DNA from 4 places in the Aminobacter sp. LjRoot7 genome. Region 3 is predicted to be linked to each of the others. Evidence: riboswitches for the same ligand, from Rfam matches in the RefSeq annotation. Region 3 holds a riboswitch; each other region holds the start of a gene.
What was found. A riboswitch is a leader RNA that binds a small molecule or an ion and turns the genes downstream of it on or off. The one in region 3 is predicted to bind cobalamin.
Positions count from the first base shown of each region.

Region 1: it holds a riboswitch for cobalamin, as region 3 does, so the genes downstream of both, ACSQ3E_RS00805 (CbtB domain-containing protein) here and ACSQ3E_RS03775 (ABC transporter ATP-binding protein) in region 3, are expected to answer to the same signal.
Region 2: it holds a riboswitch for cobalamin, as region 3 does, so the genes downstream of both, ACSQ3E_RS16075 (aromatic ring-hydroxylating oxygenase subunit alpha) here and ACSQ3E_RS03775 (ABC transporter ATP-binding protein) in region 3, are expected to answer to the same signal.
Region 4: it holds a riboswitch for cobalamin, as region 3 does, so the genes downstream of both, bluB (5,6-dimethylbenzimidazole synthase) here and ACSQ3E_RS03775 (ABC transporter ATP-binding protein) in region 3, are expected to answer to the same signal.

Region 1 is NZ_CAXUPX020000001.1:156,726-164,572, forward strand. It holds gene ACSQ3E_RS00765 (GcvT family protein) at 1-366, shown strand, start outside; gene ACSQ3E_RS00770 (creatininase family protein) at 437-1,240, shown strand; gene ACSQ3E_RS00775 (tyrosine phosphatase family protein) at 1,389-1,892, opposite strand; gene cobD (threonine-phosphate decarboxylase CobD) at 1,889-2,947, opposite strand; gene cbiB (adenosylcobinamide-phosphate synthase CbiB) at 2,946-3,911, shown strand; gene cobO (cob(I)yrinic acid a,c-diamide adenosyltransferase) at 3,922-4,539, opposite strand; gene cobU (bifunctional adenosylcobinamide kinase/adenosylcobinamide-phosphate guanylyltransferase) at 4,539-5,048, opposite strand; gene ACSQ3E_RS00800 (CbtA family protein) at 5,041-5,829, opposite strand; gene ACSQ3E_RS00805 (CbtB domain-containing protein) at 5,846-6,022, opposite strand; cobalamin riboswitch at 6,058-6,254, opposite strand; gene ACSQ3E_RS00810 (gamma-glutamylcyclotransferase) at 6,322-7,011, opposite strand; gene ACSQ3E_RS00815 (DUF1624 domain-containing protein) at 7,133-7,847, shown strand, end outside.
Region 2 is NZ_CAXUPX020000005.1:120,703-128,549, reverse strand. It holds gene metH (methionine synthase) at 1-3,669, shown strand, start outside; cobalamin riboswitch at 3,757-3,964, shown strand; gene ACSQ3E_RS16075 (aromatic ring-hydroxylating oxygenase subunit alpha) at 4,082-5,329, shown strand; gene ACSQ3E_RS16070 (2Fe-2S iron-sulfur cluster-binding protein) at 5,352-6,449, shown strand; gene ACSQ3E_RS16065 (iron ABC transporter ATP-binding protein) at 6,500-7,258, opposite strand; gene ACSQ3E_RS16060 (iron chelate uptake ABC transporter family permease subunit) at 7,255-7,847, opposite strand, start outside.
Region 3 is NZ_CAXUPX020000001.1:769,902-777,748, forward strand. It holds gene ACSQ3E_RS03755 (membrane-bound PQQ-dependent dehydrogenase, glucose/quinate/shikimate family) at 1-94, shown strand, start outside; gene ACSQ3E_RS03760 (DMT family transporter) at 143-1,048, opposite strand; gene ACSQ3E_RS03765 (LysR substrate-binding domain-containing protein) at 1,146-2,003, shown strand; gene ACSQ3E_RS03770 (MFS transporter) at 2,137-3,303, shown strand; cobalamin riboswitch at 3,336-3,547, shown strand; gene ACSQ3E_RS03775 (ABC transporter ATP-binding protein) at 3,656-4,471, shown strand; gene ACSQ3E_RS03780 (ABC transporter substrate-binding protein) at 4,491-5,435, shown strand; gene ACSQ3E_RS03785 (FecCD family ABC transporter permease) at 5,535-6,497, shown strand; gene ACSQ3E_RS03790 (anthranilate synthase) at 6,741-7,847, shown strand, end outside.
Region 4 is NZ_CAXUPX020000001.1:987,142-994,988, forward strand. It holds gene ACSQ3E_RS04820 (SPFH domain-containing protein) at 1-143, shown strand, start outside; gene ACSQ3E_RS04825 (NfeD family protein) at 183-647, shown strand; gene ACSQ3E_RS04830 (TetR/AcrR family transcriptional regulator) at 756-1,361, shown strand; gene ACSQ3E_RS04835 (MFS transporter) at 1,393-2,664, shown strand; gene ACSQ3E_RS04840 (KpsF/GutQ family sugar-phosphate isomerase) at 2,697-3,695, opposite strand; gene ACSQ3E_RS04845 (outer membrane beta-barrel protein) at 3,915-5,537, shown strand; gene bluB (5,6-dimethylbenzimidazole synthase) at 5,534-6,268, opposite strand; cobalamin riboswitch at 6,317-6,501, opposite strand; gene galU (UTP--glucose-1-phosphate uridylyltransferase GalU) at 6,564-7,451, opposite strand; gene ACSQ3E_RS04860 (lytic murein transglycosylase) at 7,699-7,847, shown strand, end outside.

The sequences.
Region 1 (7,847 bases), 610 kb from region 3:
GCCGGGCTCGGCTTTGCGGTCAAGACCGGCAAGGGCGACTTCATCGGCCGCGATGCGGTGCTGCGCAAGCGTGACACGCGCCTCGCCCGCCGTCTGGTCCAGTTCCGGCTCACCAACCCTGAGCCGCTTCTGTTCCACAACGAGGCCATCGTCCGCGACGGCAGGATCGTCGGCACGATCACGTCGGGCAATTATGGCCACCATCTCGGTGGCGCCATCGGGCTCGGTTATGTGCCTTGCGCCAACGAGACTGAGGCAGACGTGCTCGGTTCCCGCTACGAGATCGAGATCGCCGGCGAACGTTTTGCCGCCGAAGCCTCGCTGAAGCCGATGTACGATCCCAAGGCCGAACGCGTGCGCATGTAGCCGCCCCTTACAAAATCGCCCGCGCTGACATATTCAGTCGGAGGCGAATTTCATGCGGCGAGGCCGGGCAGTGACGAAAAAGCAGCGACGCACCTCGTGGGGCGACTTCAAGGCGGCCGATTTCACCGGTCTCGATCCAGAAGCGACGATCGCGGTCATCCCTGTCGCGGCCATCGAGCAGCACGGCCCGCATTTGCCCGTCTCGACCGACCTCTCGATCATGGAAGGCATGCTGGCCGAAACTTTCACCCACCTGCCCGACGATCTCGACGCCCGCTTCCTGCCGATCCAGGCAGTCGGCAAATCCGACGAGCACATCCAGGCGCCCGGCACGCTCAGCCTGCCGGCCAACATGCTGGTCGACGCCTGGACCGAACTCGGCGCCTCGATCGCCCGTGCGGGCGTCCGCAAGTTCGTGTTCGTCACCTCGCATGGCGGCAACGAAGAGGTGATGGGCATCGTCTCGCGCGAACTGCGGGTGCGCTTCGACGCCCTGTCGGTGCGCTCGAGTTGGGGCCGCTTCGGCACGCCCGACGGCCTCTACCCCGCCCGCGAGATCCAGCTCGGCATCCATGGCGGCGATGTCGAGACCTCGCTGATGCTGCATTTCCGCCCTGAACTGGTCGAGATGGCCAAGGCCCAGGACTTTGCCTCGAGCTTCGAGCGCACCGAGGCCGAATTCGACCTGCTTCGCTCACATGGCCCACATGGCTTCTCGTGGATCGCGAGCGATCTCAACCAGCATGGCGTGGTCGGCAATGCGCTCGCCGCCACCGCCGAGAAAGGCCAGTTGACGGCCACGCATCAGGCCAAGGGGTTCGTGCGCCTGCTGCAGGACATCCGCAAGGCCAGGCTGGCCGACTGGATCGCCTGAAGGCTTTCACACGGCTACGCCACTTCAGTAGCCCTCATGGTGAGCCTGTCGAACCACGAGGGCGCCAGGCGCGCCAAGTTCTGCACGTCCCAAAACCTATGGTTGGACAGGCTCACCATGAGGTTTTGGAGTGCCCGTCATCGACGATCTAAACCTCCAGCCCGAACGGCACGCCCTCGAAGCAATCCGCACCGCGGCCGATGGCGGCGATCGCCGTCACCATGCGCCCGTTGCGTCCCAGAATCTGGTCCGCCACCGCAATCAGCCGTGGATTGGGCGTCGCCGTTGGTGAAAGTTTCCGCAACTGCAGGGCAAGCTCCGTCTCGTCGCGCGACGGATCGAATGCCGCAGCGATAATGTAGGCCGACGCCGTCGACCGGCTCACACCAGCCCAGCAATTGATCGCCAGCGGCCACGAGCGGTCCCAGGCGCGGGCAAAGTCAAGCAATTGCCGCACATGCACCTCGCCGGGCAGCGTCATGCCGTCCTGCTCGGCCGATATATCGTGCATGTTCATCAAAAGGTGATTCTCGACGCGGATCGACACTGGCCGCGTCATTTCCGTTCCGGCCGACAGCAGCGAGACCAGCCGCTCCGCGCCGATGCGCGCGACTGTCTCGTCGACCTTCGAAAGCGGGCAGACAAAGATCACCGCGCAGCCTCCTTCTTCGCCGTTTCCCGGTCCTGCGCCCAGTCACCCAAGGCCACGTCAAGCCGCCGCCACTCGACCTCGTGGCCCGGCAGGCCACAGCGCAACTGGGTCGGTCGATCGGCGAAACTGCGCACAAGGATACCCTCGCGCCCCAGTGCCTTGAACAGCCCGGCGGCATCGGGAATGTCGACATGGCGGAACAGCGACGTGCCACCGGTGACGATCACGCCGGCGCGGGCAAAGGCCTGGTCGAGACGATGCGCGGCATGCGCCAGTGTCGTCCGCATCTCACGCTGCCAGTCAGCATCCGACAGTGCCTTGATGCCATATTCGAGCGACGGCACGGCCACCGACCAAGGCCCCAGCTCCTCCTCCAGTCGACCGGCAATATCCGGGTGTGCCAGCGCGAAGCCGAGACGGATGCCGGCCAGCCCGTAGAACTTGCCGAAGGAGCGCAGCACCACCAGGCCACCCATCTCGACGTCGCCGGCGAGGCTCTGCGCCTGCGGGCCGACATCCATGAACGCCTCGTCGACGACCAGAAGCCCACCGCGGGCGCGCAGGCTGGCGGCCAGTTCAAGCAGGTCCTTGCGCTGCACGACACGGCCGTCGGGGTTGTTCGGATTGACCACGACGGCGAGGTCGGCGTCGAAAAGCTGCCCGAAATCGCGCGTTTCGGCCACCTGATGACCGGCGATTGCAGCGGCGCGGGCGTGTTCCTGATAAGTCGGCCCGAGCACGAAGGCACGGCCGGGCCGCACCAGCGAGGCAATGCGCGGCAAAAGGATCTGCGTGCCCGGCGCCGGCACCATATGGGCGGCCGAGGGCGCGCCATAAGCGCTGGCAGCGACCGCTGCGAGGTCGCGCGCGCGTCCCGGCTCGGGCAGGCGCGACAAGGCTGTGGCAGGCAGCTCGAAAAGCGGATAGGAGTTCGGATTGATCCCGGTCGACAAGTCGACGAATGGCTCGGGCGCTCCCGGAAACAGCGCCCTCGCCCGTTCCAGGCTGCCGCCGTGGTCCACGGTCCCTGTCCTACGTCCTGCAAGAAGCGTCATGTCTTTTCCGCTCGCCTTCCTGTCGCTTCTGGTTGAACTCGGTCTGGGCTACCCGGACCGGCTTGTCCGCAAGATTGGTCATCCGGTGATCTGGATCGGCAAGCTGATATCCTTTCTCGACACCAGCCTCAACCGAGCCACCGATACCGACGCCGTGCGCCGCATCTGGGGCGTGGCGGCATTGGTCGTCATCGTCACAGTGCCCGCCACGATCGCCTTCGTCATAGAACGCCTGTTCGGCCTCCTGCCCCTCGGCATGCTCTTGACCGCCATCGCCGCGTCCAGCCTCGTCGCCCAACGCAGCCTCGGCAGCCATGTGAAGGCGGTCGCCGACGCGCTCGACAGCGGCGGCATCGTTGCTGGCCGCAAGGCCGTGTCGCAGATCGTCGGCCGCGACCCCGAGCGTCTCGACGAAGCAGGCGTTAGCCGTGCCGCCATCGAGAGCCTGGCCGAAAACTTCTCCGACGGCATCACCGCACCCGCCTTCTGGCTCGCCATCGGTGGTTTCGCCGGCGGTGCCGCCTACAAAGCCGCCAACACTGCCGATTCGATGATCGGCCACCGCACCAGCCGCCACGAAGCCTTCGGCTGGGCCGCAGCCCGTTTCGACGACCTCATCAACCTGCCGGCCTCACGCCTGACCGCGCTCGCCATCGTGCTCGCCGCCTACTTCGTACCTGGCGCCGATCCCAAGGCCGCCTGGGATGCCGTCTGGCGCGATGCCCAAAAACATCGTTCACCCAATGCCGGCTGGCCCGAGGCCGCAATGGCCGGCGCGCTCGGCCTCGCCCTTGCCGGCCCGCGCGCCTACGGCGGCGTGATGGTCGAGGACGCCTTCATGGGCGCGGGCGGCCGCCGTGACGCCAATGCCGGGGATATCCGTTCGGCACTTCGCCTCTACTGGACCGCCGACGCCATCCTGGTCGGCGCCATCGGCCTGATCGGCTTCGCCATCTGGCTCTGACACAGCGGCGCTAGAACTCGATTCCCTTCTGCGCCTTCACGCCGGCCGAGAAATGGTGCTTGGTCGCGCCCATCTCGGTGACGAGGTCGGCGGCCTCAACCAGCGCCGGCTTGGCGTTGCGGCCGGTGACCACGACATGCAAGCCTTCGCGGCGATTCCTCAGCGTCGCCACGACCGCCTCCAGATCGAGATAGTCATAGCGCAGCGCAATGTTGAGCTCGTCGAGCAAGACGAGCGAAATGCTGGGGTCGGCCAGCAACTCCTGCGCCTTTGCCCAGGCGGCTTCGGCGGCGGCGATGTCGCGCTTGATGTCCTGCGTCTCCCAGGTGAAACCCTCACCCATCGTGTGCCAGACGACGCGGTCGCCGAAGGCGGCGAATGCGTCCTGCTCGCCGGAATGCCAGGCGCCCTTGATGAACTGCACGACGCCGACGCGCTGGCCATAACCAAGCATGCGCAGCGCCAGCCCAAAGGCAGCCGTCGACTTGCCCTTGCCGGGCCCAGTGTTGACGATCAAAAGCCCCTTCTCGACGATGGTCTTGCCGGCGACCTCGGCATCCTGAACCGCCTTGCGCTTGGCCATCTTGGCCTTGTGGCGTTCGGCTTCCTGCTCGTCGATCGTCTTCATCATTTCACCTTCATCGGCAGGCCGGCGACAAGAAACAGCACCTCGTCGGCCACGGCCGCGACCTTCTGATTGAGCCTGCCCGCATCGTCGCGAAAACGGCGGGCCAGCGCATTGTCGGGCACGATGCCGAGCCCGACCTCGTTGGAGACCACGAACCAAGGCCCACGCGGCCGCGACAGCGCCCCGACGAGCGCCGCACATTCGGCCTCGACGTCATGATCGGCCAGCATATGATTGGTAAGCCAAAGCGTCAGGCAGTCGACCAAAACAGGCCCGCCATCAGGCAGGCTGGCAAGTGCGCCCACCAGATCCAGCGGCGCGTCGAGCGTCCGCCAGCCCTCGCCTCGGCGGCCGCGATGGATCGAAATGCGCTCGCGCATCTCGTCGTCATAAGCCTGCGCCGTGGCGATGTACGTCCACGGCGCAGGAGATTGGGTGATGAGCCGCTCGGCTTGCGCGCTCTTGCCGGAGCGCGCACCGCCGAGCAGGAAGGTCAGCTTCTCAGGCAAGGCGGCCGTTCAGCGACGGTGCCGGCTCGCTCATGAAGCGATTGCGCACGTAGCCCGCCACCGCGCCCAGCACGACCCAGAACACCAGGTTGGTGATGGTGACGGCGACGACGAAGCTGTGGTGCAGGTCTGCCGGGATCGGCGATTCATGGCTTTCCGGCTGCGGCGCACCAACGATATGCGGCGCAACGATCAGCGCGACGCCGAGGATCGCCAGCGGCAGCGACTGCTTGAAGGCGATCAGCGCGAGGCCAGCCGCGGTTGCGACGACAGTCAGCGTCCACCAGATCTGGCGTGCGCCAAGATCGGCGGCCGGCATCGCCGGCAGTTCCGGCGGCAGGCCAAGACCGGGAGCCAGGGTGAACACGGCAAAGCCGGCGAAACCCCAGAACACACCCTGGCGCCAGTTGGCGATGCCACCGGCAAACTCGGAAACGGCGACCAGGATCAGGCCGAAAGCAATGCCGCTGACGATGTTGGCGAGAGCCGAATAGGCAAAACGCTCGGCGCCGTCGGCCGGAGCCCAGGCTTCGGCTTCTTCTTCGGCGGGAGCCGCAGCCTGTGCCGCCGGTGCAGCGGCTTCGGTTCCGGCCGCAGGGGCGGTCGCCTCAGTGCCGGCAACTGGTGCCGCGGCATGCTCATGGCCGCCGCCGGCGTTCTCATAGGTCTCCGCCTTGAGGATCAGCGGGACGGTTGCATAGGTCTGGAGTGCGGCAAGGACCACGCCGGCCAATAGCCCGCTGATCGCCGCGATGAACACGACGTTTCTGAAGATGGACATTGTTGGATCGCCTTGGTTAGTGGCAGGGGAAAGCCATCGAGTGGCGATAGTCGTGGGCAGCATTGTGCACCACGTCCATATGCGAGAACCCGAGGAAGCCAACAACGAAAAGGCCGAGCAGCGCGGCAAGCGCCAGCTGCATGCTACGCGACTGCGAAGAGACGTCGGTGCCGAGAGCAGAAACAGTGTTCATCATAAGTCCTTTCGCCCTCCACCCGAGGGCACAGAGATAAGTGCCTGTCGCCGGCAGGTCTCCTGGCTTGCGGATCGGCACCCTTCCCCGCCTTCCCGAAGCAAGCTTCAGTGGCATTTGGGGAGAGCTAACCGCATACAGTTGCGGGGGCAGCCACGGCTTCGGACCTTCAAATGGCCCTTACCGCATTCCCTCTTGATTCCGTAACGGAACCGACGACGCCGCAACTATAGAAACAAATGGCTTGGGCGGCAAACCAAATTCCGACGCCGCCGCGCTCGAAAGCGGCGTTCCGGCGATCATCCGCGAGCCACGATTCGCTCGGCCACCAGATGCTGAAGCCGCCACAGATGCCGGTCGTGGATCGCCCGCTGCTCGAGATTGCTGACCACATTATAGAGGTAGTCCGCAGCCGAACCCCAATGGCCGCATGTCGTCGCCAGCCGCTCCGCCACCGCGTCCTCACCCAGCGCGCCGGCATAGGCGTGGCCTTTGCGGTTGATGACGAAGGCGAGCGCGGTCAACGGGCCTTCGTCAGTGGTAAGGTTCAGCCAGCGCGGCTTGTAGGTCGACGGCTTCAGCGTCATCTCGCGGCGAAACAGCTTGTCCAGCTGCTCGCGGCGGTCGCCGTCCGTCAGCCTGAGCGCCACGCCCTTGCACTGGCCGCCGCGATCCATGCCCATCATCAGTCCGGGCTCAGCCTTTGTGGCGCGCCAGCGGGTCATGTTGATGCAGAACGAACGGTGCCAGCCGCGCGCCAGCGCCACCCTTTCGTCGGTATGTTCCACCTCGGGCTTCCAGATCAGCGAGCCATAGGCAAACAGCCAAAGGGGTCCATTGCCGGGATGCGCGGCAAGCGTCTCGTCGATCATCACCTCATAGTCGGCGTCGTCGAGATGCATCGCATCGGGGTCAGGGCCTGTGTCGGCAACCTCGCGATGGCAACGCGCCACCAGCTCTTCGGTCAGCGCCATCTTTCGTCCGCTCATGCCCGCCCCATCAATTGCTTAACCCTGTGCACGACAGACAGTTCTGCTCTCTTCCGCCCCGCTTCAACCATGATAGTGCTGCATGGGCGCTGCAACACCCGAAAACGCAGAAGCGAACAACATGACGATGCAACCGAACCCCGACCAGATCAAAGCACCTTCTCGGCGCGTATCGGTCATCGACATCGCCCGCGGCGTAGCCCTGATCGCCATGGCGATCTACCACTTCGCCTGGGACCTCGAATTCTTCGGTTATGCCGACCCTGGCATGACCGCCTATGGCAACTGGAAGCTGTTCGCCCGCTGCATCGCCTCGAGCTTCCTGTTCCTCGTCGGTGTCAGCCTGGTGCTGGCACATGCCAAGGGCATCCGCTGGCCCGGCTATTTCAGGCGGCTCGCCATGGTGGCGGCGGCGGCACTGGTGATCACCGTCGCCACCTGGTTCGCCACGCCCGACACCTTCATCTTCTTCGGCATCCTGCATCATATCGCGCTCGCAAGCGTGCTTGGCCTCGCCTTCCTGCGCGTTCCGCCGGTGTTGACGCTGGTCGCCGCCGCCCTTGTCGTCATCGCCCCCCAGTACCTGCGCTCCGAAGCGTTCAATCACCCTGCTTTGGTCTGGATCGGCCTTTCCACCGCCAACCCGCGCTCCAACGATTTCGTCCCGCTGTTCCCCTTCTTCGGCGCGGTGCTGGCTGGCATCGGTGTCGCCGGGCTGGCGCTCAGGGCAGGACTGATCGGAAAAATGTCGCGGCTGCAGCCCGGCGCCTGGTCGCGGCCCCTCTCCTTCTTCGGTCGCCACAGCCTTGCCTTCTACCTCATCCACCAGCCGGTGA
Region 2 (7,847 bases), on a different contig from region 3:
CAGGGGCTCGGCTTCAACGAAGACCATTTCCGCGGCGACAAGTTCACCGGTTGCGCCTGCCATCAGCAGGGCAACAACGACCTTTTGATCCTGTCGCAGCCCAAGGCGATCGAGGAGATCCACTACAAATACGCCATCGCCGGCGCCGACATCATCGAGACCAACACGTTTTCGTCGACTTCCATCGCCCAGGCCGACTACGGCATGGAAGACATGGTCTACGAGCTCAACCGCGACGGCGCGCGGCTGGTCCGCCGCGCCGTCATCCGGGCGCAGCAGGAGGACGGCAAGCGCCGTTTCGTTGCGGGCGCGCTTGGGCCGACCAACCGCACCGCCTCGATCTCGCCCGACGTCAACAATCCCGGCTACCGGGCCGTCAGCTTCGACGATTTGCGCATCGCCTATGGCGAACAACTGCGAGGCCTGATCGACGGCGGCGCCGACATCATCCTCATCGAGACCATTTTCGACACGCTCAACGCCAAGGCGGCGATCTTTGCCTGCGACGAGATCTTCATCGAAAAGGGCGTGCGCCTGCCGGTGATGATTTCGGGCACCATCACCGACCTGTCCGGCCGCACGCTGTCCGGCCAGACGCCGTCGGCCTTCTGGAACTCGATCCGCCATGCCGACCCGTTCACGGTAGGCCTCAACTGCGCGCTGGGTGCTGCCGCCATGCGTCCGCATCTCGCCGAGCTGTCCGATGTCGCCGAGACCTTCATCTGCGCCTATCCCAATGCCGGCCTGCCCAACGCCTTCGGCCAGTATGACGAGAGCCCAGAATTCATGGCCGCCCAGGTTGAGGAGTTCGCGCGCGAGGGCTTCATCAACATCGTCGGCGGCTGCTGCGGCTCGACGCCGGAGCACATCCGCGCCATCGCCGAAGCGGTGGCAAAGTATCCGCCGCGCCAGGTGCCGGAACTCAGGCCGCAGATGCGCCTGTCGGGTCTCGAGCCGTTCACGCTCACCGACGAGATTCCCTTCGTCAATGTCGGCGAGCGCACCAATGTCACCGGCTCGGCCAAGTTCCGCAAGCTGGTCACCGCCGGCGACTATGCCGCTGCTCTCGACGTCGCCCGCGACCAGGTCGTCAATGGCGCCCAGATCATCGACATCAACATGGACGAGGGCCTGATCGACTCGAAGAAGGCTATGGTCGAGTACCTCAACCTGATCGCCGCCGAGCCTGACATCGCGCGTGTGCCTGTCATGATCGACAGCTCCAAATGGGAGGTGATCGAGGCGGGCCTGAAATGCGTCCAGGGCAAGCCGATCGTCAATTCGATCTCGATGAAGGAAGGCGAAGAGGCCTTCCTGCATCACGCCAGGCTCTGCCGCGCCTATGGTGCCGCCGTCGTCGTCATGGCCTTCGACGAGCAGGGCCAGGCCGACACCAAGGCGCGCAAGGTCGAGATCTGCACCCGCGCCTACAAGCTTCTGACCGAGCAGGCCGGCTTCGCGCCCGAAGACATCATCTTCGACCCCAATATCTTCGCTGTCGCCACCGGCATCGAGGAGCACGACAATTACGGCGTCGACTTCATCGAGGCCACGCGCGAGATCACCGAGACCCTGCCGCATGTCCATATCTCGGGCGGCGTGTCGAACCTGTCGTTCTCGTTCCGCGGCAATGAGCCGGTGCGCGAGGCCATGCACGCCGTGTTCCTGTATCACTGCATCCAGGCGGGCATGGACATGGGCATCGTCAATGCCGGCCAGCTCGCGGTCTATGAATCGATCGACCCGGAGCTGCGCGAGGCCTGCGAGGATGTCGTGCTCAACCGGGCGCCCAAGGCCGGCGGCACCGCCACCGAGCGGCTGCTGGATTTGGCCGAACGCTACAAGGGCACGGCCGGCAAGGAGGCCAAGGAGCGTGACCTCGCCTGGCGCGACTGGCCTGTCGAGCAGCGCATCAGCCACGCGCTGGTCAACGGCATCACCGAGTTCATCGACGCCGACACCGACGAGGCGCGGCTGAGGGCCGAGCGTCCGCTGCATGTCATCGAAGGCCCGCTGATGGCCGGCATGAATGTCGTCGGCGACCTGTTCGGCGCCGGCAAGATGTTTTTGCCGCAGGTCGTCAAGTCGGCCCGCGTCATGAAGCAGGCGGTCGCCGGTCTTTTGCCGCACATGGAGGCGGAGAAGGCAGCCAACGCCGCCAACGGCATCGACAATGGCGAGCGCCAGACCGCCGGCAAGATCCTGATGGCGACGGTGAAGGGCGACGTCCACGACATCGGCAAGAACATCGTCGGCGTCGTGCTCGCCTGCAACAATTACGAGATCATCGACCTCGGCGTCATGGTGCCGGCAACCAAGATCCTGCAGGTCGCGAAGGACGAGAAGGTCGACATCATCGGCCTCTCCGGCCTGATCACGCCGTCGCTCGACGAAATGGCGCATGTCGCCGCCGAAATGGAGCGCGACGGTTTCGACATCCCGCTGCTGATCGGCGGAGCCACCACCAGCCGCGTCCACACGGCGGTGAAGATCCATCCGCGCTACAGCGCCGGCCAGACCGTCTACGTCACCGACGCCAGCCGTGCGGTGGGCGTCGTGTCGAACCTTTTGTCCGCCGAGACCAAGGGCGGCTACGTCGAACAGGTGCAGGCCGAATACAAGAAGGTCGCCGACGCCCATGCCCGCTCGGAGGCCGACAAGCAACGGCTGCCGCTGGCCAAGGCCCGCGCCAATGCGCACAAGGTCGACTGGAGGTCCTACACGCCGCCGAAGCCGTCCTTCCTTGGCACCAAGGTATTCGAGAACTGGGACCTGGCCGAGCTCGCCCGCTACATCGACTGGACGCCGTTCTTCCAGACCTGGGAGCTCAAGGGCCGCTACCCCAAGATCCTCGAAGACGAAAAGCAGGGTGCCGCGGCGCGCCAGCTGTTCGAGGATGCGCAGGCGATGCTGAAGAAGATCATCGACGAGAAGTGGTTCGCACCCAAGGCCGTCATAGGCTTCTGGCCGGCCAATGCCGTCGGCGACGACGTCAGGCTGTTCACCGACGAGGCGCGCAAGCAGGAGCTTGGCACGTTCTTCACCTTGCGCCAGCAGCTGACCAAGCGCGACGGCAAGGCCAATGTCGCGCTGGCCGATTTCATCGCCCCTGCCGACAGCGGCAAGCCGGACTATCTCGGCGGCTTCGTCGTCACCGCCGGCATCGAGGAGGTAGCGATCGCCGAGCGCTTCGAACGCGCCAATGACGACTACTCCTCGATCATGGTCAAGGCTCTGGCCGACCGTTTCGCCGAGGCCTTCGCCGAACGCATGCACGAGAAGGTGCGCAAGGAGTTCTGGGGCTACGCGCCGGATGAAAATCTCGCGCCCGACGACCTGATCGGTGAGCCCTATCGCGGCATCCGTCCGGCGCCGGGCTATCCCGCCCAGCCCGACCACACCGAAAAGGTGACCTTGTTCCGCCTGCTCGATGCCGAGAAGAATGCCGGCGTCAGCCTCACCGAGAGCATGGCGATGTGGCCGGGCTCGTCGGTGTCGGGCATCTATCTTGCCCACCCCGAGAGCTACTATTTCGGCGTCGCCAAGGTCGAGCGCGACCAGGTCGAGGATTATGCGCGGCGCAAGGACATGACCATCGCCGAGGTCGAGCGCTGGCTCGGGCCGATCCTCAACTACGTGCCGGCCTCGTTCGCCGAAGCGGCCGAATAGCAACACACTGACTTCACACGGGCTCTGTCGCCTTTGCGCTGAGCCCGTGTCGTTTTCATGCTCGTGCCCGGCCACCGTTCCGTGGTCTGATCCGGTCATGTTCAAGGTGCTGCTTCGAGTTGTGAGACGAAGCGGAGAATTGGGAAGCCGGTGAGATACCGGCGCTGCCCCCGCAACGGTGGCGGAGTTATTGTTTCGACGGGAGACCACTGGGCCGGCCGGCCTGGGAAGGTGTCGAGACAGTCCGAAAGGACAGCTCCGGAGCCCGGAAACCAGCCTTGAACCTGAAACAACTCGACTGATCGCGGTGGGCGGTCAAGAGGCGGATCGTTGCTGCGCGGACCTTGCGTCCGTAGGGCAGTCGTTCTTCCCGACATCACCACCAGTTCAGTCCTTGGTGCGAGGACAGGACATGGACACGAAGAATGAGATGCTGAGCCTGCTGCGCGGCCGCCGCGACGGATTCAGCCTGGAACAGCCCTTTTACATCGACCCGGATTTCTTCCGGCTCGACATGGAGCTCATCTGGTATCGCGACTGGCTGTTTGTCGGCCATGACTGCGAACTGGCCAAGCCGGGCAGCTTCTTCACCGTCCAGGTCGGCGATTATCCTGTTGTGCTGGTCCGCGACCAGAGGGGCGAGCTTCGCGCCTTCCACAACTCCTGCCGCCACCGCGGCAGCCGGGTCTGCGCGACGGAAAAGGGCACGGCGGCCAAGCTCGTCTGCCCTTATCACCAGTGGACCTATGAGCTCGACGGCCGGTTGCTGTTCGCGCGCCAGATGGCGGAGGGTTTCGACAAGAGCCAGTTCGGCCTGAAGCCGGTCGCCTGTGAATCCGTCGGCGGTTACATCTTCATCTGCCTCGCTGACGAGCCGGCCGATTTCGCGCCGATGCGGGCGATGGTCGAGCCCTACCTGTTGCCGCACCGGTTGCGCGAGGCGAAGGTCGCCTTCGAAAGCACCATCGTCGAGAAGGGCAACTGGAAGCTGGTCTGGGAAAACAACCGCGAGTGCTACCACTGCGCGGGCAACCACCCTGAGCTCTGCAAGACCTTTCCCGAGGCGCCGAACGTTACCGGCGTCAACGGTGCTGAGAGCGATCCCGAGATGCTGGCGCACTGGGCAAAGTGCGAGGCTGCCGGGCTGCCGAGCAAGTTCCGTATCGATGCCGGCGGCCAGTACCGCGCAACGCGCGCGCCGCTGCTGCGCGACGCGGTGAGCTACACCATGTCTGGCAAGCGCGCCGTCAAGCGCAACCTTTCCGACAGCGTCTCGGCGGACAAGATCGGCACGCTGCTGCTCTATCACTATCCCACGACCTGGAACCACGTGCTCGGCGACCATGCCGTCACCTTCCGCGTGCTGCCGATCAGCGCCACGGAAACGGCCGTCACCACCAAATGGCTGGTTCACAAGGATGCCGTCGAAGGCGTCGACTACGACCTTGCCGAACTGACCCATGTCTGGACCGAGACCAACGACCAGGACCGGCGCATCGTCGAGGAAAATGCCTTTGGCATCAAATCGCCGGCCTATGAGCCCGGACCCTATTCGGAGGAACACGAGGGCGGCGTGATGCAGTTCATCGAGTGGTATGCCGGCTTCATCGAGCCGCGGCTGGCCGATGGCGGCAAGCCGGCCCTGCGCAACGTTGCCTGATCAGGAGGGAGCTGTGAACGCGATGTCCGATCTCGGCCTTTACCGCAACCTCGACGAAATGGTGCCCTGGAACGACAGGCTCCAGGTGCTGGAGGTCATCGGCGTCACCGACGAGGCGCCCGACGTCAAGACCTTCACCTTCCGCTCGGACAACCAGACCTGGTTCCGCTACAAGCCCGGCCAGTTCGTGACGCTCGAGCTTCCGGCCGAGCCGGCGCCCGTCATGCGCACCTACACACTGTCGTCCAGCCCATCGCGGCCGTTCTCCATCGCCGTCACGGTCAAGGCGCAAGCCGGCAGCATCGGCACACGCTGGATGTTCGACCATTTGAAGCCGGGCGTCCGCATCAAGGCCTATGGCCCGTCAGGCGACTTCTCGCTGCACCAGCACCCGGCGGCAAAATATCTGTTCGTCTCGGCCGGCTCCGGCATTACCCCGATGATGTCGATGCTGCGCTGGCTCAACGACTGCGCGCCGTGGACGGACGTTGCCTTCGTCAACTGCGCGCGCCGTCCGGAAGAGATCATCTTTCGCAAGGAACTTGAGCTCCTTGGCACCCACATGCCCGGCCTTTCGCTCGGCTTCATGATCGAGGAGCGGTCGAGCCGTGAAGGCTGGTTCGGCCATATGGGCCGCATCGATGCGGTGCGCCTGCCGCTGCTGTCGCCGGACTTCCGCGAGCGCGAGGTGTTCTGCTGCGGGCCCGATCCATTCATGCGCGCCGTGCGCGGCATGCTGGAGGCATCGGGCTTCGACATGTCCCGCTACCATCAGGAAAGTTTTGCTGCGCCTGTCGTCGAGGAGGTTCCTGCGCCGTTCTCGATGCCGGGCGAGGGCACTGAAACGGTGCCGGATGCCGTTCTGCCAGTCCGCTTCTCGCTGTCGGATGTCGACGCCGACTGCCTGTCGGGCCAGACAGTGCTGCAGACGGCACGCGCCTCGGGCGTGCGCATCCCGGCGGCCTGCGAATTCGGCCTGTGCGGCACCTGCAAGGTCAGGAAGCTCTCCGGCGAGGTCGAGATGAGCCACAATGGCGGCATCCTCGACCACGAGATCGACGACGGCTTCATCCTCGCCTGCTGCTCGAAGCCGCTGTCGGCGATCGAGGTCGAGGCGTAGGGCAATACCGGGGAAACCGTGCAGCGGTTTCCGTCTGGAGTTAGGAAAAATCAGCGGTGGTGCAGCACCAGCGGCGTGCCACCGACCTCGATGACGGCCATGTCATAGCCGAACACCCGGGCGAGCACGTCGGGCTGCAGCACCTCGGCTGGCGATCCGTCGGCGACGATGCGCCCCGATTTCATCGCCACGATGCGGTCGGCATAGACAGCGGCGTGGTTGATGTCGTGCAGCACCACGATGACGGTGCGCCTGTCTTTGTCGGCGGCCGCGCGCAGGTCTCGCATCAGCTGGCGGGCAAACAGCATGTCGAGATTGTTCAGCGGCTCGTCGAGCAGCATGTAGTCGGTGCCCTGGCAGAAGGCCATGGCGACCATGGCGCGCTGGCGCTGGCCGCCCGACAGATTGTCGAGGAAGCGGTCGGCCAGATCCATCAGGCCAAACTGCTGCAAGGCCGCCTCGATCAGCTTCAGGTCATTGGCGTCGATGCGCCCGCGCTGGTGCGGAAAGCGGCCGAAGCCGATGAGTTCGCGCACCTTGAGCCGGCTTGCCACCGCCGGGTCCTGGCGCAGGATGGCGAGCGTCTTGGCCAGCCGGTGGCTCGGTGTCGTGTCGACCGGCAGGCCGTCGACCGAGATGGCACCGCTCTGCAGCGGCTGCAGCCGGGCGATCAGCGACAACAGGCTCGACTTGCCGGCGCCGTTGGGGCCGACCAGCGCCGTCACTCCGCCCTTGGGCATGGTCAGCGACACATCCTCCAGGATTTGAGTGTCGCCGAGGCGCAGCGAAACATTCTTGATCTCGATCATCGCTTGCTCGTTGTGATCAGCATGGCCAGGAACACGATGCCCCCCACGAATTCGATGACGACGCCCAGCGTCGCGGCACCGCCCAGCACGTGCTGCAGCACCATCTGGCCGCCAAGCAGCACTATGACGGCCGTCAGCATCGCCGCCGGCAGCAGCAGGCGGTGGCGGCGGCTGTCGACGATGCGCTCGGCCAGCGCCACCACCAGAAGCCCGAAGAACGTCACCGGCCCGACCAGCGCCGTCGACACGGCCACAAGGGCCGCGACCAACAGCAGCAGGCCGGCCAGCGCTTTGGTCCACGAAATGCCAAGGCCGGTGGCGCTGTCGGCGCCAAGCGCGACGATGTCGAGCAGGTGGCGTTGGTGCCAGATGATGACGGCGGCAATTGTCGTCACCACCAGGCCGACGATGACGAGGTCCGGCCGCACGGTGTTGAAATCGGCGAAGCTTGACCCTTGTACGACGGCGAATTCGTTCGGGTCGATAAGCCGTGCGATCAACGAGGCGAGGCTGCGAAATAGCACGCCCAGCACCACGCCGGTCAGAAGCAGCAAGCCGATGTCGAAGCGCCGCCGCAGCATCGGCAGGA
Region 3 (7,847 bases):
GACGCAATATGTGGTCATCTCCGCCGGCGGTGCGCGCCAGTCGCCCGATCGCGGCGACTACATCGTCGCCTACAGGCTGCCCAAGCAGAACTAGGTTCTCAGGGTATCGACACCAGAAGGGGCGCCTCGGGCGCCCCTTTTTTCATTCCTGGCCGGCGAAGGCGGCGGAGCCGCGCCGCATCGGCAACCGCCAGCCGAGCCGTACGCCGAGGGTGGCGACCGCGATCAGGACCATGCCAACGCCCTGGGCGATGCCGATGGGGTGGCCGTAGACGGCCCAGTCGATGATGATGGCGACGACGGGATAGATGAAGGTGAGCACGCCGATAACAGGCGTCGTCAGCCTAGGATAGGACGAGAACATCATCACATAGGCGATGCCGGTGTGCAGCACGCCGATGCCGACAAGCCAGCCCCAGGACGTCAGCGCAATTGGATCGGAAAAGTTGGCGAAGGGCGCCAGCATGACCACGCCGACCGTTGTCTGGCACAGCACCGTTATCTCCGGCCGCTGCTCGCCCAAGCCCTTGGCCAGGATCGTCACCACCGCGTAGAGAAAGGCGCCGCCAAGCGCCATGGCGATGCCGATCATCCAGGTGGTCGTGACCGGATTGTCGGAGACGATGAGGCCGCTGGCCAGCACGACGCCGAAGAAGGCAGCCGCCATCCAGGCGACCTGGTCGGCGGTGATGCGCTCCTTGAGGAACAGGACGCCGATCAGCACCACGAAGAACGGCTGGATGTGGTAGACGATGGTCATCACCGCAATCGAGGTCTTGGCGAAACCGGCGAAGAAGGCCGTCCAGCTCAGCACCATGCAGACGCCACAAAGCGCCGCGCGCGCCAGGCGGCCCCAAGACAGCAAGCTGTCAGGAAGATAACCACGCACGAGGCACCAGACGCCGAGGAACAGCGAGCCGAACAGGCAGCGCCAGAACACCGTCGTGACGGGATCCACGCCCGCCTCGGTGACGAAGGCGCCGACTGTGCCGGCGATCGCCATGGCGATTGCGAGGTTGAGGGCGGGAAAGCGGGAGGCGTTGGTCATGCGCGTCATCCGGTGGCGATGGCCAAGCAAGCTCCGATTGACGAATTCATTCAAACGAATAGATTTGGCGAACCCTATTCGAAATGCTGATACCGCCATGGCGATGCCGCTCGACCTCGACCTGCTCAGGACCTTCGTCGCCGTTGCCGACAGCGGCAGCTTTTCCAATGCCGCGGCGCGCGTCGGCCGCAGCCAGTCGGCCATCAGCATGCAGATGCAGCGGCTGGAGCAGACCGTCGGCAAGAAGCTATTGGTGCGTGGGCCGAAGGCCGTGACCACCAACGCCATCGGCGAGGAGCTTCTGGTCTATTCCAGGCGGTTGCTGAAACTGTCCGACGAAGCCTGGGCCAGCGTCACCCGGCCCGAGGAAGCCGGCAGCGTGCGGCTCGGCGTGCCGGACGACTATGCCGCCTTCCTGCTGCCGACGGTGCTGTCGCGCTTCGCTGCCGCCCACCCTCTGGTGACGGTGGAGTTGATCTGCGAACAGTCGACCTCGCTGGTGAAGACCTTCGCCGACGGCAAGCTCGACCTCGCCATCATCACCCGGGGACCGGAGCAAGCGGTCGAGGTGCTGCAGCGCGAACGGCTCGTTTGGGTCGCCTCGCCCAACCACGTCGCCTGGGAGATCGATCCGCTGCCCGTCGCGCTGTTCGAACCGGGCTGCGTCGCGCGCAAGAGCGTGCTGCAGGTGCTGGGTGCCGCCGACCGGTCGTTTCGTTGCACCTATTCCAGCGCCAGCCTGCTCGGGCTGGTCGCCGTGGTCCAGGCGGGTCTTGCGGTCGCCGGCCTTGCCCAGCGCAGCGTGCCGTCCGGCCTGCGTGTCATTGGCGAAGCCGAGGGCCTGCCGCCTTTGCCGGAAATGGAAATCGGCATCCTGCGCAATCCGCAGACAGCCAATTCGGCGGTCGACAGGCTCTACGAGTTCCTCCGGCGCGACCTCACCCAGCAGTCCTGATCGCCACCGCTTGCGCCTAACGTATGCCTGCCATGCGCCCTGTGCATTGCTGCAATGCATCAACGTCGCTTGTGCCGTGACAGACATGAGGAAAATGTAGATCTAAATCGTTTCAGCTCCCCCGAGTCCGCTCATGCCCTTGCCGATCCTCGCTCTGGCCGTTGCATCCTTTTGCATCGGCACCACCGAATTCGTGATCATGGGCCTGTTGCCTGAGGTCGCTGCCGACCTCGGCGTGTCGATCCCGGCCGCAGGTCTTCTGGTCACCGGCTACGCGCTCGGCGTCGTCATCGGCGCTCCGATCATCGCGGTGGGCACGGCGAAACTGCCGCGCAAGCCGGTGCTGATCGGGCTCGCCATGATGTTCGTGCTCGGCAACCTGCTCTGCGCCATCGCCCCCACCTACTGGACGCTGATGATCGCCCGCGTCATCACCGCCTTCGGCCACGGCGCCTTTTTCGGCATCGGCTCGGTGGTGGCGGCAAGCCTGGTGCCGGCCAACAAGCGCGCCAGCGCCATTGCCCTGATGTTTGCCGGTCTGACGCTTGCCAATATCCTCGGTGTACCAGGTGGCACGGCTCTCGGCGAAGCCTATGGCTGGCGCGCGACCTTCTTTGCCGTCGTCGTCATCGGCCTGCTTTCGGTCGTAGCCATCGCCTTCCTCGTGCCGGCGGGCGTCGCCCCTCCAGGCAAGGGCGGCGTCGCGGGCGAGGTCAAGGTGCTGGGCAAGCTGCAGGTGTGGCTTGCCATGATCATCTCGGCGCTGGCCTCCGGCAGCCTGTTTGCCGTCTTCACCTACATCAAGCCGATCCTGACCGACGTCAGCGGCCTCTCGGTCGAATCGGTCACCTGGGTGCTGCTGCTATTCGGCGGCGGCATGACCATCGGCAACATTATTGGCGGCAAGCTGGCCGACTGGAAGCTGATGCCCACAGCCATCGGCGCGCTGGTGGTGATGGCGGCGATCCACGTCGCCTTCGCCGAGCTCAGCTACTCCGCGCCCGCCGCGATCCTGCTCGTCTTCATGTGGGGCGTCATCACCTTCGTCATCGTGCCGCCGATGCAGATGCGGGTCGTCGAGACCGCCTCGGAGGCGCCGAACCTCGCCGCAACGCTCAACCAGGGCGCCTTCAACGCCGGCAACGCTGCCGGCGCCTGGGCCGGTGGTGCCGCGATCTCGATGGGCGTGAGTTATGCCGACCTGCCCTTCGTCGGTGCGGCCATCGCACTGTCCGCCTTCGGCGTCGCGCTGTTTTCCTTCGCGCTCGACCGGCGTGACGCAATTCAGCAGGCGGCATGACGCTTTAGCGATTGTCAGCAACCCGTCGCTACTGTAGCCACGACAGCGATGGTTCCTGCTGCCTGACTCGGGCACGGGATTAAATGGGAACACGGTGAGACGTCGCTTTGACGCGAAACCGTGGCTGCCCCCGCAACTGTGAGCGGATAGCAAATCGGAAACACGCCACTGGCCATTAGGCCGGGAAGGCTCCGAGGCGCGATCACCCGCAAGCCAGGAGACCTGCCATCATCCGATTAACTCAACCGGCCGGGGTGTGCCGCGGAGATGATGATGGTTGCGACTGCCTTTTTCGGTACCGGCGCGCTCACCGGATCGTTCTGCCACCTCCGCCCGATCGCGGAGACAGGGCATGCTCGATCGCGTCTACGCCGCTAGCCGCCTCGTAGGCACCACCCCGGCACTGCTCGAACTCGAAGGCGTCAGCTGGGGCCCGCGCGTCTCGCAGCGCATTCTCGAGCCGGTGAGCCTTGCGGTTGCCCCAGGCGAATTGCTCGCCATCGTCGGCCCCAACGGTGCCGGCAAGTCGAGCCTGTTGCGCTGCCTCTACCGCTACCACAAGCCGACGACGGGCACCGTCCGCCTCGACGGCACCGACATCTGGAAGATGAAGCCGCGCGACTGCGCCCGCCGCATCGCCACAGTGCTGCAGGAAAGCGCCTCCGACTTCGGCCTGACCGTCGCCGAGATCATCGAGCTGGGCCTGACCCCGCATGTCACGAGCTTCGGCACCAGCGACGACGACTACGACCAGGTCGAGGCGGCCCTTGCCCTGCTCGGCCTCACCGCACTCGCCGCGCGCGACTTCGGCTCGCTGTCAGGCGGCGAGAAGCAGCGGGTAATGATTGCGCGGGCGCTGGTTCAGAAGCCGGACCTTCTGATCCTCGACGAGCCGACGAACCACCTCGACATCCGCCACCAGCTCGAGGTGCTGGAGCTGCTTGGCAATCTCGGCTGCACCGTCATCGTCTCGCTGCACGACCTGGCGCTCGCCTCGGCCCATGCCGACCGCGTGCTGGTGATGGACGCCGGCCGCGCCATCGCCTGCGGTGCGCCCGCCGACATCCTGACGCCCGATCGCATCCGCGACAGCTTTTCCGTCGGTGCCACCCTCGACGACCATCCCATCACCGGCCGCCCGCGCTTTTCCTTTCACCTCGAACGCTGACAGAAACCAAGGAGCCTCCATGCGCCTGCCCATCATCGCCGCCGCCCTGCTCGCCACCTGCGCCTCATCAATGACCAGCGGCTTCCCCGTCACCATCAAGAGCTGCAACCGCGACGTGACCTTCGAGGCAGCGCCCAAGCGCGCCGTCTCGCACGACGTCAACCTGACCGAGATGATGCTGGCGCTCGGCCTCGCCGACCACATGGCCGGCTATTCCGGCGTCTCCGGCTGGAAGACGCTGAGCGAGGAGCTGCGCAAGGGCGTCGGCGAACTGCCCGAACTCGCCCCGCAATACGTCACCAAGGAAGTGCTGCTCGGCGCCGACACCGACCTGTTCTTCGCCGGCTGGAACTATGGCATGAAGGTCGGCGGCGACGTCACCCCCGAGACGCTCGCGCCCTTCAAGATCGCGGTCTACGAGCTGACCGAGAGCTGCATCCACATCATGAAGAAGGACAAGTCGTCGCTTCAGGACATGTACGCCGACCTGCTCAATCTCGGCGCGATTTTTGGCGTGCGCGAAAAGGCCGAGGCGCTGGTGTCAGGTTACGAGAAGGAGCTAGCCGACTTCCAGGCGTCGCTGCCCAAGCTCGACAAGCCGGTCAGCGTGTTCCTCTACGATTCAGGCGAGCAAAAGCCCTTCACCGCCGGCCGCTACGCTATGCCGACCGCGATCATCGAGGCTGCAGGCGGCAAGAACATCGTCGACGACGTCGAGTCGAGCTGGGTCGAGATCGGCTGGGAGCCCGTCATCGAGCGCAATCCCGACATGGTGGTGATCGTCAATTACGGCGAGGTGACTGCAGAGCAGAAGATCGAGTTCATGCGCACCAACCCGGCCTTCAAGGACATAGAGGCGGTGAAGAACAACCGCTTCTTCGTGCTCGAATATAATGAGGCGACGCCGGGACCGCGCAACATCGCGGCCATCAAGCGGCTGGCCGCCGCGATGCGGGCCGACTGATCCGTGTCGCACCGCCACCTCGTCGCCGGGCCAAGGCACGTCCTCATCCACGCCTTGCCGGCCCTGATCCCGGGGCTGGCCGTGGTGCTCGTCGTCAGCATGATCATCGCCGTCGGCGTCGGCCCGGTCGCGATCCCGCTCGAGACCGTATGGGGCGTGATCGCCAACAAGCTGATACCGGGAAGCGTCGAGGCGGCCTGGTCGAGCGGCCGCGAGAACATCGTCTGGGACGTGCGCGCGCCGCGCGTCATCCTGGGCGCCGTGGTCGGCGCCTCGCTGGCGCTGGTGGGCGGCGCCTTGCAGTCGGTGACGCGCAACCCGCTCGCCGATCCGCACCTGCTCGGCATCTCGTCGGGCGCGGCCTTTGGCGCAATCATGGCGCTGATCCATTCCGGCATGGTGCTCGGCACCATCACTGTGCCGGTCTTCGCCTTTGCCGGCGCGCTGGCGGCGACGGCGCTGGTGCTCGCAATCGCCAACCTTGCGCGGGCGCAATCGGCCGGCCAACTGATCCTCGCCGGCGTCGCAGTGAGCTTCATCATCTCGGCCGCCGGAAACCTTTTGATCTTCATCGGCGATCCCAAGGCAGCGCATGTGGCTATTTTCTGGATGCTCGGCGGCCTCGGCCTCGCGCAGTGGAGCCACCTGCCCTATCCACTGGCAGCCCTTTTGCTCTGCGGCGTCTGGCTGATGACGCAGACGCGCAACCTCAACGCCATGACGCTGGGCGACGAAAGTGCAACCGCGCTCGGCATTCCGGCACAGCGCTTCCGGCTCAAGGTCTTCGTCGTCTGCGCGCTTCTGACTGGCTGCGCCGTTGCTTACTCGGGTGTCATCGCCTTTGTCGGACTGATGATCCCGCACATCGTGCGCTTCTTCGTCGGCGGCGACTATCGCCGGGTGCTGCCTTTGTCGGCGCTTGTCGGCGCCATCTTCCTGATCGCCGCCGACATGGCGGCGCGGACGGTGGTGCCACCGCAGGACATGCCGCTCGGCATCGTCACCGGACTGATCGGCGGCATCGCTTTCGTCGTCCTGATGCGGCGGCGGACAACAAATTGAGGGTCAGTTGGTAATGCAATGCAAGACGACGCAAATCCGGTTGCACGGCCCGGAATTCGCCGCTATTCATTCCGCCATGAACACGACTTCGCTCCAGAATATTTGGTGGCGGGCCAGCTGACAGCGGCCTCTTGAAGCGCGTGCGCGTGAAAATTGTGATGGCCGCAACGGGATTTCCGGGCGGCCATTTGCTTTTTTCGAACCAGGCTCCGGACGCTCCCACTGCAAGAGATGGAGACGGGAATGACGTTGGAATTGCTTGAAAACGGCGCCGAGCGCTACGTGACGTCAGGCGGGGTGTCGATCACCCGGCAGCGCCACGAAACCGCCTATCACGGCGCGATCGAGACCTATCTCGACGGGCTCAACAGCCGGCGCGGCGCGGTGTTTTCCTCCAACTACGAATATCCCGGCCGCTACACGCGATGGGACACCGCCATCATCGACCCGCCGGTCGTGATCTCGGCGCGCGGACGCTCGATGAAGATCGAAGCGCTGAACGGCCGCGGCGAGGTGCTGTTGCCGGTCATCCGCGCAGTGCTCGCGCCACTCGAAGAGCTGACGATCACAGAGACGACCAAGCGCCTGATCGCACTCGAAATCGCAAGACCCGGCCGCGTCTTCACCGAGGAGGAGCGTTCGCGCGTGCCTTCGGTGTTCACCGTGCTGCGAGCCGTCACCGCCTTGTTCAAGTCGGACGAAGACAGCAATCTCGGCCTCTACGGCGCCTTCGGCTACGACCTCGCCTTCCAGTTCGACCCGGTCGAGCACAAGCTCGAGCGCAAGCAGAGCCAGCGCGACCTGGTGCTGTTCCTGCCCGACGAGATCCTGGTCGTCGACCACTATTCGGCCAAGGCCTGGCACGACCGCTACGACTATTCCGGCGCAGGCTTTTCGACCGATGGCATCGCCCGCGACAGCGTCGAGGAGCCGTTCAGGCCTTCCGACCGCATTCCGCCGCGCGCCGACCACGAACCAGGCGAATATGCCCAATTGGTGCGCCGGGCGATGGACAGCTTCAAGCGCGGCGACCTGTTCGAGGTCGTGCCCGGCCAGATGTTCTACGAGCGCTGCGAGACGGCACCTTCGGAGATTTCGCGCCGGCTGAAGGCGATCAACCCCTCGCCCTATTCGTTCTTCATCAATCTCGGCGAAGGCGAGTACCTGATCGGCGCGTCGCCGGAGATGTTCGTGCGCGTCAACGGCCGCCGCGTCGAGACCTGCCCTATCTCCGGCACCATCAAGCGCGGCGACGACGCCATCTCGGACAGTGAGCAGATCCTGAAGCTGCTCAACTCGAAGAAGGACGAGTCCGAGCTCACCATGTGCTCCGACGTCGACCGCAACGAC
Region 4 (7,847 bases), 220 kb from region 3:
TGATGCCGATGGAAGCGTCGTCACTGATCGGCACGCTTGGCGGTATCGGCGAGATCGCCAAGGAAGTCTTCCGTGACGGCGGCACCGCAGGCGGGCAGCGCCAGGCCTCGCGGACGCCGAGGATCCCGCCCGAGCAGGGCTGAGCCTCCGCTGATCGGACGAGGTGAATTGAGGAACCGCACATGATCGCAAGCATCGTTGCCGAACTCGGTCCCTGGAACTGGATGCTGCTCGGCTTCATCCTGCTGTGCCTCGAGATCTTCGCGCCCGGTGTCTTCCTGCTGTGGATCGGCATCGCCGCGCTGATCGTCGGATCGGCGTCGCTGCTGCTCTGGGACGCCGCGTTCTGGACCTGGCAGGTGCAGGTCCTGGTCTTCCTCGTGCTCTCGCTTGCCTCCGCCTATGTCGGCAAGAAGATCGTCCGCGACCGCGAGACGGCATCCGACCAGCCCCTGCTCAACAAGCGTGGCGCCCAGATGATCGGCCGCACGGCAACGCTGGCCGAGCCGATCAAGGAAGGCCGTGGCCGCATCAAGCTCGGCGACACGACGTGGCGCGTCTCCGGCCCCGATCTGCCGGCGGGCGCGCAGGTGCGTGTCATAGGCGCGGCGGACACAGACCTGGAGCTGGTGGTGGAGCCGGTCTGAGCCGAGCCGACATCGCCTCCCCGCCGGCAACCTCGCTTTGCCTTGACTTGACCATGCAGCCACGCTCAATTATTAGACTGAATAATCTAATAATGAAAGAGAGCGCGAATGCGCAAGGTCGACCCTGAAAAGTTCGAGGCGCGGAAGCAGCAGATCCTCGACGCGGCAATCACCTGTTTCACCAGGAAGGGCTTTCACGGTACCTCGACGGCGGAAATCTGCGCCGAAGCGGGCATGAGCCCCGGCAACCTGTTCCACTACTACCCGACCAAGCAGGCGATCATCGCCGCGATCGTCGAGCAGGATCGTCGTGAGACGGCGGCCTATTTCGCGCAGATCGACAAGAGCCAGGACCTGCTTGGCGAAATCCTCAAATTCATGGACATCGTACTCGAACTGGCCGCCGATCCCGCCTATTCGAGCCTCGCGCTCGAAATCGCCGCGGAAGCGATGCGCGACAAGCACATCGCAACCCTGGTCTCGGCCCATGATGCCGAAATGCGCACGGCACTCGCCCTGATGCTGCGCGATGCCGCCACGCGCGGCGAGATCGGGCCGGGGCTCGATCCTGCCGACGGCGCCCAATGGATTTCCGCGCTCATCGATGGCGTATTCGGCCGTGTCGCCGTCGACCCTGGCTTCAAGCCGCTCGAGCAGAAGAAGACATTGCATCTGCTGCTGACCCGCTTTCTGCGGCCGGGAGCAACGACATAGGCAAGGCAGCACCGGAGCTGACCGGCACGGCCTGACAAAGAAGCACGGGAACCAAAACCAACCGAAGGAAGCTGCCGCTCGCAGCGAAACAGTCATGAACACCTTGCGCCTTGCCAGGACACGTGCCCCGTTTGCCGGGCTGCAGCTGGCCAGCATCTTCTTCAGCCTGGGCAATGCAATCACCGCCATTGTCTACCCCTGGCTGGTCTACGACCTCACCGGCAGCGCCAGCTGGATGGGCATCGTCGCCTTCGTGACACTCGCCCCGGCGATTCTCGGCAGTGCGCTTGGCGGTCCCGTCGCCGAACGGCTCGGCATCCGCCAGACCGCCATGATCGCGGTCGCGCTCGGCTGCGCCGCGTCGATTGTCGCCGCCCTGCTCTACGGCCACGGCATGCTGACCATCGGCGCGCTGGTCGCGCTCGCCTTGCTGGGCAGCATCTTCGACGGTCCCGGCAGTGTCGCAATCGAGTCCCGTGTTCCCGAAATCGCGCGTCTGGCGCGCATGCCACTGCTGCGCGCCAATGCCATCGACGACCTTGTCGACAATGGCGCGGCCATCGCGGGGCCGGCGATCGCCGCCTTGCTGGTGGCCATCGTCGAGACCTCGTCGCTGTTGTGGATCATCGCCGCGCTCAACGTCGTGACCGCATTGATGACCGTGATCAGCCTGCCCCAGTTCCGCTTGCGGCAGATTTCGTCGACCGCGACCACAGAACTGGCAGCCGCGATGCGCATCATCTTCGGATCGGTCCGCTTGCGGACGGCCCTGTTGCTGGCCAGCCTTGGCACCGGCACCTTCGTAGCACTCGAAAACGTCGCCCTGCCTGCCATCTTGCGCGCCGAAGGGCAGTCGGCCTCGACATTGGGGCTTTATCTGACCGCCGCCGCGGCCGGCGCCATAGCGGTCAACCTTGCGATGGCCATGATCGGCGGTCGACCGGCTTTGCGCAGCATCTTCGTGGCTGCCTTCGTCGGTCTGGCCGCCGGCGTCATCATGCTCGTGGTCGACCGCTCGGTACCGATGCTGATTGCATCGGGTGCGATCCTCGGCATCGCCGCCGGCCCGCTTTCGCCTGTTTTCACCACGCTGCTGCAGACCAGCGCGCCCAAGAACCTGCGCGCCCATGTCATCGGCGCATCGATCGGAATGATCCTCGTCACGGCGCCCGTTGCCGCCCTCGTCGTCGGTGCCGCGCTCGACCTGTTCGGCCCGACAGCGGTTCTATCGGCATGCGCGGCCATGCTTGCCGCCTGCGCAGTCATCGGCGCGCTCGCCCTCGGTCCGGACGAGGCTGAATAAAGGGCGTCAGGAAGCTGGTAGCAGGGTGTTGGTCAGGCGGCACCGACCCTGAGCAGGTCGTGGAAGTGGATGATACCGACAGGCTTGTCGCCTTCGACCACGGGGATGGCGCTGATGTTGTGCTCGTTGAGCATCGCCGTCGCCGTGCCCGCCAGCATCTGTGGCGGCACAGTCTTGGGCTGCCGGGTCATGATGTCCTCGACATTGGTCTCGGCGAGATTGCGGTCGAGATTACGAGCTAGGTCGCCATCGGTGACGATGCCGGCCAGCCTGCCCTGCTCGTCGACGACAACGACGCAGCCGAAACGCTTCTTGGACAGCGTCTTCACCGCTTCCGGCATCTTGGTGCCGATCGCGACGATCGGCATTTCATCGCCCTTGTGCATCAGGTCGCCGACCGGCATCAGGCTCGCGCCGAGCTGGCCGCCGGGATGGAAAGTGCGGAAGTGATCGGCGGTGAAGCCGCGCGCTTCGAGCAGCGCCACAGCAAGTGCATCACCTACAACGAGTTGGAGCAGCGTCGAGGTCGTCGGCGCGAGCCCATGCGGACAGGCTTCCGGCGCACGCGGCAATGACAGGACAACGTCGGCCTGGCGCGCCAAGGCGGAGGAATCGCCGGCGGTGAGCGCGATCAGCGGGATGGAAAAGCGCCTGGAATAGGCAACAATGCCCTTGAGCTCGGCTGTTTCACCCGACCAGGACAACGCGACGATCGCATCTTCCTTGGTGATCATGCCGAGGTCGCCGTGAATGGCTTCCGAAGGGTGGACGAAATAGGCCGGCGTGCCGGTCGAGGCGAAGGTCGCCGCCAGCTTGGAGCCGATATGGCCGCTCTTGCCGACGCCGGTGATGATCGCCCGGCCGCTGAGCTGGCCCAGGATCGAGACAGCCTTGGCGAAAGGTTCGGCGAGCGGGCCTTCGAGCGCTGCGACAAGCGCGGCGATGCCAGCCTGCTCGATGGTGACGGTGCGGAGCGCGGAGGCGATCGACGCCTGCCCGTCCGGCTCTTTTTTCAGCGATCCAGCGTGCATGGCGCATGCGTTAGCGCGTCGGCGTGCGGCTGTCCATGATTATCCGCCCAAAACGGGGCCTCCCAGGGCCTGCGGGAAACCCTCCGTTAACCATGGCGATTTACCAGTTGGTAGGTGCGACGCCCTTGCGTCGGCGAAGCAGTGGGAAAGATGGCGCAGATCAGGCCGGAGCAACTGATACGGAATACTGCCCTCCGCGCCTTGCTGGCGACAGCAAGCGTGGCGACGCTGCTGTGCGCTGCCCCGCTGCATGCCCAGGAAACCGGACTGCGCGGACCGGTCAGCGAAGAAGACGTCAACAACACGCTGCGGCTTTACAAAAGGCGCCCTGCGGCCGAGCAGGCTCAGGATCAGGCGCCGGCCTACCAACCGGTCAGCCCAGGCGCGATTCCCACCCAGGCCGACGCCGACCCCACCGATCTGTTCAGCGAGCCGCCCAACGCCGACGGCACGTCGGCCGGCTCCTCGTCATCCGCCCGCCCGCCCACGACCGCGCGCCTGCGCGCCCGTGAAGCCCGCGAGCGGCAGGCCGGCACCACCGCGCCCGCGGCCGCGGCCGCGGAGACGCCAGCCACGCCGGTAACCGACGAAGAGCTGACCACCGGCACCGTGCGCCAGGGTACCGTCGATTCCGAAACCGAGATCGAGAACGGCCCCGAAGCCGAGCGCCAGCGCGCTATCGAAGGCCGCAGGCCACAGCTGGACGCGAACCCATTCGAGCCTACCGGCATCCGCTTCGGCACCTTCTTGCTCAAGCCGAGCCTCGAACAGGGCGTCACCGCTACGTCGAACGCCGATTCCAGCTTCGGCGGAAAGTCGGCGATCCTGTCCGAAACAACGCTCAGGCTGAATGCCGCGTCCGACTGGGAAAACCATTCGGCCACCATCGACGCCTATGGCAACTACCGCAAATCCATCTCCGGCCAGGAGGTCAAGGATCTCAGCGGCGGCATCGACGGGCGATTGCAGCTCGACCTCGCGGACGACATGCGCGCGCTGGCGCGGCTTGGCTACAGCATGCGCCCGGAATCGACGTCATCGCCCGTGGTCATCTCCGGCACTGCTGAGCGGCCAACTTTGCACACGCTCAACGGCGCGTTGGGTGTCGAAAAGGATGTCGGCAAGTTCCGCTTCGGTGTCACCGGCGAAGTCGTCGACGAAAGCTACAGCGATGCCGAACTGACTGACGGCACCACGCTGTCGCAGAAGGACCGCGACTCGACGCTCTATACCGGCAAGGTCCGCGTCGGCTACGAGGTCTCGCCTGCGTTCACGCCCTTTGGCGAGGTCGAGTTCGGGCGCCGCGTCTATGACCTGCGCTTTGATACCGCCACTTTCGAGCGCTCGTCCAGGCGCACCGGTGCCCGCGCCGGCGTCGAGATCGACATGGGTGAGAAGTTCGGCGGCGAAATTTCGGCCGGCTGGATCTCGGAGGATTTCGACGATGACCGGCTAAAGACGGTTTCCGCCGCGACCATTGCCGCCGACCTCAAATGGTCGCCGATGCGCGGCACGATCGTCGGCCTGACCGGCGAAACCCTGGTCGAGGGATCGACCACCGCTGGCGACAGCGGCTCGGTGCTCTACAACGGCCGCCTCAGCGTCGAGCGTCAGATCCGCTCCAACCTGACCGCATTCCTGGCCGGCGGCGTCGGCTACCGCGACTACGCCAGCTCCAACGACCACGAGCTCAGGCTGAGCGCTGAAGCAGGCATGACCTGGTGGCTCAACCGCTATGCTGGCCTTACCGGCAGGCTGCGCCACGAGACCTTCGACAGCACCTTGTCCGGCCGCGACGCCAAGACCAACAGCGTCTTTGTCGGGCTGAGAATCCAGCGCTAGCCTGCTGCAGGCAAGCCGCTAATGCCGGTTGCGGCGGCCTTGAGGGCCGCCTCCCCCTGCCCCGCATACACCTCGCTCATGATTAGCTCGGCAAGCGGCAGGCGGCGGCCCCAGCCATGCCGCTCTAGATCAGGCTTCTCTGCGAACTCGCTGACATGGCCGACACAGAGATAGGCAACCGGCACGACGTGATCGGGAATACCGAGCAATCGTTTCAGCGCCTCGCGATCGAGGATACTGACCCAGCCGACGCCCACACCTTCGGCACGCGCGGCGAGCCAGAAATTCTGCACCGCGCAGACAGTGCTGAAGAGATCCATCTCCGGATTGTGCCATCGTCCCAGCGGGGAGTTTTCCGAACGGCTGCGGTCGCAGGTGACTACCAGGTTGAGCGGGCTCTCGCAGATGCCTTCGAGCTTGAGCTTGCGGTACAGTTCGCGCCGCTCCTCAGCGATATGCGGCAGTTCCTGCTGCCGCGCCGCGAAGAACAGGTCACGCACCCGCTCACGCCGTTCGCAGTCGCGGATGACGATGAAATTCCACGGCTGCATGAAGCCGACCGATGGCGCGTGATGGGCCGCGAGCAGGAGCCGTGCCAGCACGTCGTCGTCGACCGGATCGGGCAGGAAATGGCTGCGCACGTCGCGGCGCGTGAAGATGGCGCGGTAGACGGCATCCTGGGCGGCAATGTCGAAAGAGCCTGAAATGGCATTCAACTGGTCAGCAAGCATCGCATGTCCCCTGGCGAGCATATCGGTTTCCCCCCGCCTGACCATGCGGAGGTCGATGTCTGCCGGGCCGGTCTTCTGGCTCGAGTTCAACCCGTCTTCGGCACCTTCCCGTTCAAGATGAACAGTGGCTTTTGCCGATACGGTCCCTCTTACAGCGTTGGGCACGCCACGGATTTGCACCGTGTTCCCGATTCTCCCGCATCGCTGCGGGCACCTGGCAGGGTAGTTCTAGCGGCAGCAGCAGCCGAAAGCCATCGCACCATGCGTCCAATCCTGACGCACGGGCGACATGCGGTTACTTGCCCGGCTTGATCTCGCCGAGCAGGCCTTCGATGATTCCGGCCATGCTCTTGCTGAGATCGGACCGCGACAGGGCGAAGGCGACGTTGGCCTCGACAAAGCCTTCCGGCGAACCACAGTCGAAGGTGCGGCCGCGATAGTGGTAGCCGTAGAAGGACTGCATCTTCTCGAGCTTGAGCATCGCGTCGGTGAGCTGAATCTCGTCGCCGGCGCCACGCTCCTGGCTTGCCAGGATGTTGAAGATCTCAGGCTGCAGGATGTAGCGGCCGTTGATGAACAGGTTGGACGGTGCTGTTCCCTGCTTGGGCTTCTCCACCATGCCTTCGATCTCGAAGCCGGTGTGCACGGACTTGCCCTTGCCGACGATGCCGTATTTGTGCGCCTCGGCCGGATCGCATTCCTGGACGGCGATGATGTTGTTGCCGGTCTCGGCATAGAGCTCGACCATTTCGCGCATGCAGCTCTTTTCCGACTGCATGATCATGTCGGGCAGAAGCAGCGCAAAGGGCTCGTCACCGACCAGCTCGCGCGCGCACCAGACAGCGTGGCCAAGGCCGAGTGGCACCTGCTGGCGGGTGAACGAGGTCTGGCCCGGAGCCGGCTGCAGCCGCTGCAGGCGCTCCAGCTGCTCGGTCTTGCCGCGCTGAGCGAGCGTGTCATAGAGCTCGAACTGGACGTCGAAATGGTCTTCGATGACCGCCTTGTTGCGGCCGGTGACGAAAATGAAATGTTCGATGCCCGCTTCGCGCGCCTCGTCGACCACATACTGGATGACCGGGCGATCGACCACGGTCAGCATTTCCTTGGGGATAGACTTGGTGGCAGGCAGAAAACGCGTGCCGAGGCCCGCGACCGGAAAAACTGCCTTGCGAACTCTTTTCATTGGATGGTCGTCCGATGGAGGGATGTATCGGACGCCAACTTTGCCACGTCCGAATTGATGAATACTGAATGCGTTCACATATTCGGCGACAGCGGGCAAGACCATTGATCACGCGATCTTGATTGTCCGAACAGCTAGGTGGACAATCCTTCAAGCCGCTTTTCGTTCCCCAAGGGGTCTATGGTAAACTGATTGATAACCGGCATCGGCGATGAATCGTGTTTCTGATCTCTCCAAGGAGGAAAGAATGCCCCTTCGCAAGACCGCCAAAGGCCTCCTGAGCGCCGCTGCCCTTTCGTTGGCATTGATGCTGCCGGCCGGCCCGGCGGCCGCCGAAGCCGGTTTCCAGCGCTGGGTGGCGAGCTTCCGCTCCGTCGCCGCAGACAACGGGATTTC